3 regions of the Halomonas sp. AOP27-A1-41 genome follow, and region 3 is predicted to be linked to each of the others. Evidence: predicted binding sites of a transcription regulator. Region 3 holds the regulator's gene; each other region holds the start of a gene.

The links. The regulator sigma-54, encoded in region 3, starts transcription at its own class of promoters, with help from an activator protein. The targets are predictions, from matches to a motif close to TGGCACNNNNNTTGCTNT.
Region 1: the regulator sigma-54 is predicted to act here: its motif matches at 1,629-1,646, upstream of atzF (allophanate hydrolase).
Region 2: the regulator sigma-54 is predicted to act here: its motif matches at 1,555-1,572, upstream of ACT3TC_RS09085 (P-II family nitrogen regulator).

The regions. Positions count from the first base shown of each region.
Region 1 covers NZ_JBQSXT010000011.1:93,779-97,057, forward strand. Annotated here, with positions in the region: gene atzF (allophanate hydrolase) at 1-1,588, opposite strand, end outside; gene urtA (urea ABC transporter substrate-binding protein) at 1,960-3,279, shown strand.
Region 2 covers NZ_JBQSXT010000011.1:34,483-37,761, forward strand. Annotated here, with positions in the region: gene ACT3TC_RS09075 (helix-turn-helix transcriptional regulator) at 1-753, opposite strand, end outside; gene ACT3TC_RS09080 (accessory factor UbiK family protein) at 953-1,294, opposite strand; gene ACT3TC_RS09085 (P-II family nitrogen regulator) at 1,646-1,984, shown strand; gene ACT3TC_RS09090 (ammonium transporter) at 2,031-3,278, shown strand.
Region 3 covers NZ_JBQSXT010000001.1:300,008-303,286, forward strand. Annotated here, with positions in the region: gene rapZ (RNase adapter RapZ) at 1-200, opposite strand, end outside; gene ACT3TC_RS01275 (PTS sugar transporter subunit IIA) at 268-738, opposite strand; gene hpf (ribosome hibernation-promoting factor, HPF/YfiA family) at 743-1,051, opposite strand; gene ACT3TC_RS01285 (RNA polymerase factor sigma-54) at 1,150-2,559, opposite strand; gene lptB (LPS export ABC transporter ATP-binding protein) at 2,683-3,279, opposite strand, start outside.

The DNA.
Region 1 (3,279 bases), on a different contig from region 3:
GCGGTACGGTGTTGGGCAGGGCAAACAAGCGGTAATTGGCGGACGTTGTCGTGGACGCCACGCGCCAGGCATGGCGCTCGGTCAGTTGGGTATTCAGCGGCATGCCGGAAAGATGAGCGCCTACCACAGCGACCTGAACGGTGGGGACGGCAAGGGTGGTATGAACGGTTTCCGGCGGGCGTGCCTGGTCAGTGGCACCCAGCGGCGTCGGGTGGGCATTTAGCCAGCGGCTGGCCAGGGTCTGCAGTTCCCGATCCTTCCAGGCGCCGCTCACCAGGGTAACGCCAAAAGGCAGTCCATCGTCGCGGAACCCGGCGGGTACCGCCAATGCGCAAAAATCGGCCAGGTTAACGAAGTTGGTATAGGTGCCGAGCTGGCTATTGAGCGTTAACGGGTCAGCATTAACCGCTTCGATAGTGGGCGCGGTAGGGGCGGTGGGGACTAACAGGCCATCGATATCATCCAAAAGATTATCGATCACCCTAACCAGCTCTTCCTTGCGGTATTGCGCCTTGAACGTATCGGTGGCGCTGTATTTACCCGCGTTACTAATAATGCCGCGCACCACGTCATTCATGTTCTGGGCATGTTCGGCCATGAAGGTTTCCACGGCGGCGTGGCGCTCTGCTACCCACGGCCCTTCATAAAGCAGGGCGGCCAGTTCAAGCATGGGGGCAAAATCAAGTTCGACGAGCGTTACCCCTTCAAGCTTTTGCCATTTTTCCACGGCCGTTTGCCATGCCTTTTCAGCCACCACGTCGCCGAAGAACTGGGGCGACTGGGGAATGGCAAGCCTGGCTAGCGGGCCAGGACGGCGTATGGCCGGGGCATCCAGGGGGAGGGCGCTTGGCGCCTTGCGTGAGAAAGCGTCGGCAGGCTCGAAGCCGGCCATTAGCTCGGCGATCTGCCCGGCATCATTGACAGTCAACGAGAAGATGGAGACGCAGTCCAGCGAGCGGCACGCCGGTACTACACCATCAATGCTGAACAGGCCTTTGGTGGGTTTAAGCCCGACCAGGTTATTTAAGCCAGCGGGCACGCGACCGGAGCCTGCCGTGTCGGTACCCAGTGAGAATGGCACTAGCCCGCGTGCCACCACGGACGCCGACCCAGAACTCGAGCCGCCGCTCACCACTTCAGGATTGAAGCTATTGGCCACGGCACCAAACGGCGAGCGGGTACCCACCAGGCCGGTGGCAAACTGATCCAGATTGGTCTTGCCGATGAGTACTGCGCCCGCGGCGCGCAGCTTGTCAATCAGAGCAGCGTCACGGGTGGGTTGATAGGCGTAGGCCGGGCAGCCCGCCGTGGTGGCAAACCCGGTGGCATCAATGTTGTCTTTCGCCGCAAACGGAATGCCGTAAAGCGGCAACTTGTCTATCTTGCCGTCTGCCTCGTCCAGACGTGTTTGAAGTGCTGCCAGGGCATGAGCCAGCCCCTCCTGGTCGAGAAGTGAAATCCAGGTATTGTCGGCACTATCAAGTTTGGCCAGTTGCGTGATCAATTCACCGAGTAAGGCTCCCGGGGTTGCGCCCTCGTTATATGCCTGCCGCCATTGTTCGAGTGTCCAGCCGCGTGTGGTCATCATGTTTGGCCCTTGGTTATCCATGGTCTTGTATACAAGTCATTTTGCAAACCACAGGCCAAGAAAATGCTAAATGTTTTAAAAACAGAAGCTTGGCGATAAAAGGATAAAAATGGACAGTTTTTATGCACTTTTATCGTGCGAATCAGACCGCTTTAGCACCAATGAAGTGCTTTAAGACCCTGAATCAAAGATGGAAAACTCCTGTAAAACAACTTGTATACTTTTTATATGGTTGAATTTTTTATGTTTTTTTAAAGTGTGGAACGCATCGTGCAATGTGCAGGACGAGTTACAGGCGCTTTCAGGCAATTGAGTACACCTGATTAATGACAAATATCTAGCTGCCCGCTTGCAGCTTGGGGATGCGAAACATGAACTTGAAAAAACAGGCACTGCTGGGTCTTTCTGCACTGGCCCTTTCGGTATCGTTTCATGCGTCAGCCAATGATGACCCTATCAAAGTGGGTATCCTTCACTCCCTTTCTGGCACCATGGCTATCAGTGAGTCGACGTTAAAAGACACTGTTGAAATGCTGATCCAGCAGCAGAACGAAGCCGGTGGTCTGCTGGGTCGTCAGCTGGAAGCCGTGGTAGTGGACCCGGCCTCCAACTGGCCGCTGTTTGCCGAACGCGCCCGCGAGCTGCTGGCCCAGTATGAGGTAGACGTGGTGTTCGGCAACTGGACATCGGTATCACGTAAAGCGGTGCTGCCGGTGTTTGAAGAACTCAATGGTCTGTTGTTCTACCCGGTGCAGTACGAGGGAGAAGAGTCGTCTGCAAACGTCTTCTATACCGGTGCCGCGCCCAACCAACAGGCGATTCCCGCTGTCGAGTATTTGATTAACGAAGTCGGCATTGAGCGCTTTGCTCTGGTGGGTACCGACTATGTCTATCCGCGCACCACCAACCGCATTCTCGAAGCGTTTCTGAAAGATGAGCACGGCGTGGCAGGCGACGACATCATGGTCAACTACACGCCCTTCGGCCACTCCGACTGGCAGAACATCGTCTCCGAGATTCGTCGCTTCGGTGAAGAGGGCAAGTCTACCGCGGTGATCTCGACCATCAACGGCGACGCCAACGTGCCGTTCTACCGCGAGCTTGCCAACCAGGGTATTGATGCCGCTGATATTCCAGTGATTGCGTTTTCGGTAGGTGAGCAGGAGCTTTCCGGTATCGACACTGCGCCGCTCGTTGGCCATCTGGCTGCCTGGAACTACTTCATGAGCGTGGATACCGATGACAACTACGACTTTATCGACGCCTGGATTGAGCACACCGGTAATGAAGAAGCGGTCACCAACGACCCAATGGAAGCCCATTACATCGGTTTCAACATGTGGGCCGAGGCGGTGCGTAAAGCGGGTACCACCGATGTAGGCGCGGTGAAGGATGCCATTATCGGCGTGAGTGTGCCCAATCTCTCGGGTGGCTATGCGGCGATGATGCCCAACCACCACATCACTAAGCCGGTACTGATTGGCGAAGTGCAGGACAATGGCCAGTTCGATATCGTCTGGCAAACGCCCTCAACCGTTGCCGGCGATGCCTGGTCCGACTACTTGCCCGGCTCGCGCGACCTGATTGCCGATTGGCGCAAGCCCATGGAGTGCGGCAACTTCAACGTTGTGAACGGCTCATGCGGTGGCAGCACCGCTACTGAAGAAGCCGAAGCGGCGCTCGCCGAATAA
Region 2 (3,279 bases), on a different contig from region 3:
GTGATCAAAAATTGAGCAGCCGTAAAGTGCACTAAATTTCTGGCGCAAGCTACTGGAGCTCATCGCCGCACGACGAGCCAGGCCGCTCAGGCAGTAATCGGTCATTGGGTTATTGCGCAGCTCGGCATGCAATTGAGCAAGCTGTTCGCGTTCGCGGGCTTTGATGCCTCGTGCAGGTTTACCCTCTCTGGCAGGCGGCGCGGGTAAGCCGTGCCCAAGAAGCTGTAGGGCAAGCCCCTGCCAGACTAGTGAATGCCGCCAGTCGTCCAGTGGCGCTTCGCAACTCGCGCGTAGCTGAGCAAAGAGTGTGGAAGGTGGCGCCCAGGCATGCAGCTGAGGCGCTTGAGCGCTAGGCAACGCATTAGGAATTGTGGCCAGTACCGCAATATTGAGGGTACGCAGCCGTGGCTGTGCCGGTTGTTCAACGATCAACGGCGCCTGCGGGGTAAAGTGTGCGCAAAGCCCCTGCCCCGCGCCTATAGTCAGCCGCTTCTGGCCTTGGGCGATGTCAATCCAGCCTTCCAAAACAACACTTAGAAACCAGGGCACTGTCTGCGTAGAGCGGGAGACATAGCGTTGACGAACAGCAAGGTCGGACAGGGTGAGATGCAGCGCAGAAGAGAGCGGCAAATCACTGACGTTGCCTTGGGCAATGGGGTCGTCAATTCCCTCCCCGGCATACAGATAGTCAATGCCGAACGTTTGGCCCAGTTGGCTAAGTGTCGATGGTGTTAACGACGTAAAGGTTGGCATCAATAAGGACCCTGCGGCTTGGTAATCCAGTGATCAACCCAGCGAGAAAACGCCGCCCAAAAGAGCGACGCTTGAAAAGAGGAGCGGTTCGTGGGTTATCCAGAGAACGCGTAAATCATCGTGATCCTATCATCGGTAGATTAAAACGCAATGATAGATGTTCTCATTTTGGTGGCGGCAGGCGTTACCAGTGCTGTGCTTATGTATCGCTTTTCTTATCGTCGTTCAGTGTGCTGCTGGCAGCCGGTTTTGGGGCAGCGGCCTTAGTGGCGACTGGCAGGTGCTTCTCAGGCTGACTCGCTTCCAGCGTAGCTTCCAACTGCGCTACTTGCCTCTCCAGGGCTTCTACCCGCGAGCGCGTGCGCTGTAGAACGTCCATCAGGATATCGAAGTCTTCCCGCGATACGAGCTCCAGCCGATCAAAGGCACCACGAACCACCTGTTGAACGCCTTTCTGAATATCTTCGGGCGCTTGTGACGCATTTTGTAAGCGGTCGCCAATCTGTTGTGCCAAACGGCTAATACGGTCCTGGGGCGTCATGGTTCTCTCCTTAAATAATGATGCTTTAAAAGTGGGCACTATTTTAAGGATACGCAACCCGCCGCCAGTACGCATGTATTGCGTATGGCATTGGCGCATTTATTCGTTTATCTCGTCGCCCAATCATGGTGCGCCAACCGTTCGTGCCGGTTCTTTTTTGGTGCAATCGGTTGCGTCCTACGCCTTTCGCGATCTTGGGGTGTGCGTAAAAGCGCCTTATTTTTTGTTAAGCCACTAAAAATTAATAAGAAATTAGCTAATGGCACGGTATGCGCATTAGTAGAGCATCGCCATTTTCAGCGGCAATGCCGCTAGCTATCTAGCAGGACTTATCAGCAGGAGAGATATGGGATGAAACTCATCACCGCCATCATTAAGCCATTCAAACTTGACGATGTCCGCGAAGCACTGGCCGACAACGGCGTGCAGGGCATTACCGTGACAGAGGTAAAAGGTTTTGGGCGTCAGAAAGGGCATACCGAGCTCTACCGGGGTGCTGAGTACGTGGTCGATTTTCTGCCCAAGGTAAAAGTAGAAGTGGCGGTTGACGATGCGCGCCTGGAAAGCGTGATGGATGCCATTTGCAATGCCGCCAACAGTGGAAAAATCGGCGATGGCAAAGTATTCGTCACACCGCTCGACGATGTTATCCGAATTCGTACCGGTGAACGCGGCGTTGATGCCGTTTAAACAGGGGCTTACCGGGCTACTTCGTAGTTCAACGGGGAACTAACAAATGAACGAACTGGCTGATCTGAGCTACGCGCTCGACACGTTTTACTTCTTGATGTGCGGTGTATTGGTCATGTGGATGGCCGCGGGCTTCTCCATGCTTGAAGCGGGTATGGTGCGCGCTAAAAACACCGCCGAGATTCTGACGAAAAACATCGCGCTGTTTGCGATTGCCTGCACCATGTATCTGCTGGTGGGGTATCACCTCATGTACTCCAGCGGCGAAGGCGGCTTCTTGCCCAGCCTGGGCTTTCTGCTGGGTACTGAGAACAGCGTCGATTCAGTGCTGGCGGGTGGCGAAGATGCGCCGTACTACTCCATGCGCGCTGATTACTTCTTTCAGGTTGTCTTTGTGGCTACTGCCATGTCGATTGTTTCCGGTGCGGTCGCTGAGCGCATGAAGCTATGGGCCTTTTTGGCCTTCGCTGTGGTCATGACCGCCTTTATCTATCCGGTTTCTGGCTACTGGACGTGGGGTGGCGGATGGCTGAGCAGCGTGGGTTACTCGGATTATGCTGGCTCGGGTATTGTTCACATGGCAGGCGCTGCCGCTGCTCTGGCAGGCGTGCTGATTCTGGGGCCGCGTAAAGGTAAGTACGGTAAAGATGGCGCTATCCATGCCATTCCCGGTGCCAACATGCCGTTGGCAACGCTGGGTACGTTCATTTTGTGGATGGGTTGGTTCGGTTTCAACGGTGGCTCTGAGCTAAAAGTCTCGGATATCGAGTCGGCCAACAACGTCGCCCAGGTGTTTGCCAATACCAATGCGGCCGCTGCTGGCGGTGTGATTGCCGCGCTGGTCCTGGCCAAACTGTGGTTCCGTAAAGCGGACCTGACCATGGCGCTTAACGGTGCGCTGGCTGGCCTGGTGGCGATTACCGCTGACCCGCTCTCGCCAACGGCATTAGGTGCCACCATTATCGGTGCGGTGGGCGGTGCTATTGTGGTCGTAGCGATTGTATCGCTTGATAAGCTCAAGCTGGATGATCCGGTCGGTGCTATTTCCGTTCACGGCGTGGCGGGTATCTGGGGCGTGCTGGCGGTGCCTATCACCAATGATGGCGCGTCCTTCAGTGCTCAAATGATGGGTATTGCGGGTATCTTCGGTTGGGTGTTTCTGACAAGCCTGGTGGTCTGGCTGGTGCTGAAAGCCATCATGGGCATCCGGGTGAGCGAAGAAGAAGAGTATGAAGGCGTGGATATCGCGGAATGTGGTCTTGAAGCCTACCCTGAGTTTAGCGTTAAGAAATAAG
Region 3 (3,279 bases):
TCAAGCGCCGCTGGCAGGTTGCGGGCATCAATACTGACCGCTAGATGCGTGCGCTCACCCTCGTCACGGAGTTCGTCAACCAAAGAACCAAGCAACATGGCGGGGAGATTATCAATGGCGTAATAGCCAATATCTTCCAGCGCTTGTAATGCGATTGATTTGCCAGAGCCAGAGCGGCCGCTAATAATCACCAGTTGCATAGTGGCTCTCTCTGATTGAACGTATAAAAGGGATAACGCATGAAAATGTGTTAGTCGTTATGGGCGATTATGGAGCGGCCTGTTCGCGAATCTTGCCCATTAGCAGGTCAAGCAAATCGTGCTGGCTGCTGGTTTTGCGTAATGCCTGGCGTGTGCTCGCATCATTCATAATGGTGGCCACTTGGCCCAAAAGCGACAAATGCGTGTCGTCAGCCTCTTCGGGAACAAGCAGCACAAAGACGAGGTCGACCGGGTCGCCATCAATAGCATCAAAATCAATAGGTTCTGATAATTTTAAAAAACCCGCAATAGGCGTAACGCAATGTGGGCTGCGCGCATGGGGGATGGCGACGCCGTTACCGATCCCCGTGCTGCCAAGACGTTCCCGGCCGATCAGTCGGCTGAAAACTTCCTGGCTATCCAGACTGGGTGTATTTTGAGCGATAAAGGTGCTGAAAAACTCCAGCACCCGCTTTTTGCTGCCCCCGGGCACGTCGTAAAGTACGCGCTCCGGGGGGAGGATGGTTTCCAACGTCATTGAATTAACGCACGCCAGCGCCTTGGGCGCGAGCTTGTGCTTTTTCCTTGTGCTTAACGAGTTGACGATCAATTTTGTCTGCTAAGGCGTCAATAGCGGCATACATATCGACATCTTCGGCGTCGGCATGTAAGTCGGCGCCTGCCGCATGAAGGGTGCACGCGGCATGTTGGCGCTCCTTCTCAATAGATAAGGTGACTTGTACCGTGGTGATGTGGTCGTAATGACGTTCGATGCGTTCAAGTTTTTCATTAACGTAGTCACGCAAGGCGTCAGTCAGTTCTACATGATGACCCGTGATATTTACTTGCATTGACGTGCTCCTTATCCATCGGACTGAATTTCGATTGTAACCCTTTTTACGGTGTTGCAAAGCCCCTGTCGCGAGTTTTGCCATTTCTCTTGTAACGACTAACGCAAACGACGACGTTCACTTGATGAGGGAATGCCCAGCGACTCACGATATTTCGCCACCGTACGGCGTGCCACTGTGATGCCGCCATCTCCCAGTAATGTCACCAAACGACTGTCCGAAAGAGGTTTGCCGGGAGGCTCATCTTGAATCAACTTTTTAAGCCGGGCGCGAATCGCGGTGCTTGAGTGGCTGTCTGCGCCATCTTGCCCGCTAATTTGGCTTGAGAAAAAGTACTTAAGTTCGAAGACACCCCGTGGGGTATGGATATATTTTTGTGTGGTGACCCGAGAAATGGTTGATTCGTGCATCTCAACCGCCTCGGCAATATCGGCAAGAATCAACGGCTTCATCGCTTCTTCACCGTGCTCTAAAAAACCGATTTGGCGAGTGATAATCTCGCGCCCTACGCGTAGAAGCGTGTCGTTGCGGCTGGACAGGCTTTTGATTAGCCAGCGCGCTTCTTGCAAGTGCTCTTTTAAAAACTGGTTATCCTGACTCTTGTCTGCACGCTTGATTAAACTGGCGTAGTCGGGCTGGATACGCAGCCGGGGCAGGGCTTCAGGGTTTAGCTCCAGGTGCCAGCCTTCATGATCATGACGTACGACCAGGTCGGGCGTGATATAGCTATCGTCGGTGACGCCATAAGCGCTGCCTGGGCGTGGGTCCAGGCTTCGGATCAGACCGATCACATCGTCTAGCTGCTCATCGTCCAGGCTTAGGCGGCGCTTTAATAGGCGCATGTCATTTTTGCCCAGCGCTTCAAGAAACTGGCGAACCAATCGGCGCGCGGGAACCAGTAGGGGCGTGTCGTCGGGGAGCGTTGCAAGCTGAAGCATCAAACATTCGCGCAAGTCACGGGCGAAGACGCCCGTTGGCTCGAACTGCTGTAAGCGCATCAGAGTGGTTTCCAACTCTCGCTGGCTGAGACCTTCGATGCTTTGAGCACGTAACCCATCGCGGATATCGTTGAGCGGCTGCGTCAGGTAGCCATTGGCATCCAGTGCATCAATCAGGCTTTCGGCGATTAGCTGCTCACGAGCCGTAAAATCGGTCATCGCCAGCTGCCAAAGGAGATGTCCATGCAGGCTTTGTTCCGCGGCCTGGCGTTCAAAATCAGGGCCTTCGCTGCCAGAGCTACCCATGTCCTGGTAAGTGTCAGACCAGTCGCTATCGACAGACAGTTCCTCGGGAATGCTTTCTGACCACTCCTCGTCGGGTGTTTCGACGGTCGCCTGCTCGCCGAACTCGTCTTCCTGCTCCAGCATTGGGTTGGCATCCAGTGCCTGCTGAATTTCCTGACGTAGATCCAATGTCGATAGCTGTAGCAGTGCAATCGCTTGCTGCAGCTGAGGTGTCATGGTCAGCTGCGTACCGATACGCAATTGGAGAGAAGCTTTCATGACCATCTGAGAACCACTCGTTAATCGGAAAGCTTCACCCTAGTGCGAGTCATGTTGTTGTGCAAGTGCAATAAGCATGCCACTGATAAAATTTTTACTGCAGATCACTGTTTAGCGGTGAAATTAAATTCATAAGCGAAAATCAGCACCCAGGTAAACTTCCCTCACTTTTTGGTTATCAAGGATAGTCTGAGGGCTGCCGCCAGCAATGATGTGGCCGTCACCGACAATATAGGCGATATCGCAAATATCCAGTGTTTCTCGGACGTTATGGTCAGTAATTAGCACGCCAATGTGGCGCTGTTTTAAGGCGCGAATAATGCTCTTGATTTCACCAACCGAGATGGGGTCGACACCTGCAAATGGCTCATCCAGCAAGATAAACGCGGGCTCTGTGGCCAAGGAGCGGGCAATTTCGACGCGTCGCCGCTCGCCGCCGGAAAGGCTCATGCCCAAGCTGTCACGGATGTGGGTAATATGAAAGTCGTCAAGCAGGGCCTCAAGCCGCTGCTCTCGTCCTGCCCTGTCCAGATCTTTGCGGGTTTCCAGAATCGCCATAATATTATCCGCAACCGATAGCTTGCGAAAAATAGACGCTTCCTGGGGTAGATAGCCAATGCCGGCCATCGCGCGTTCGTGCATGGGAACGCGGGTTAAGTCTTGCTCGTCGATACGCACCGTACCCGCATCAGACTTCACCAGGCCCACAATCATATAAAACGATGT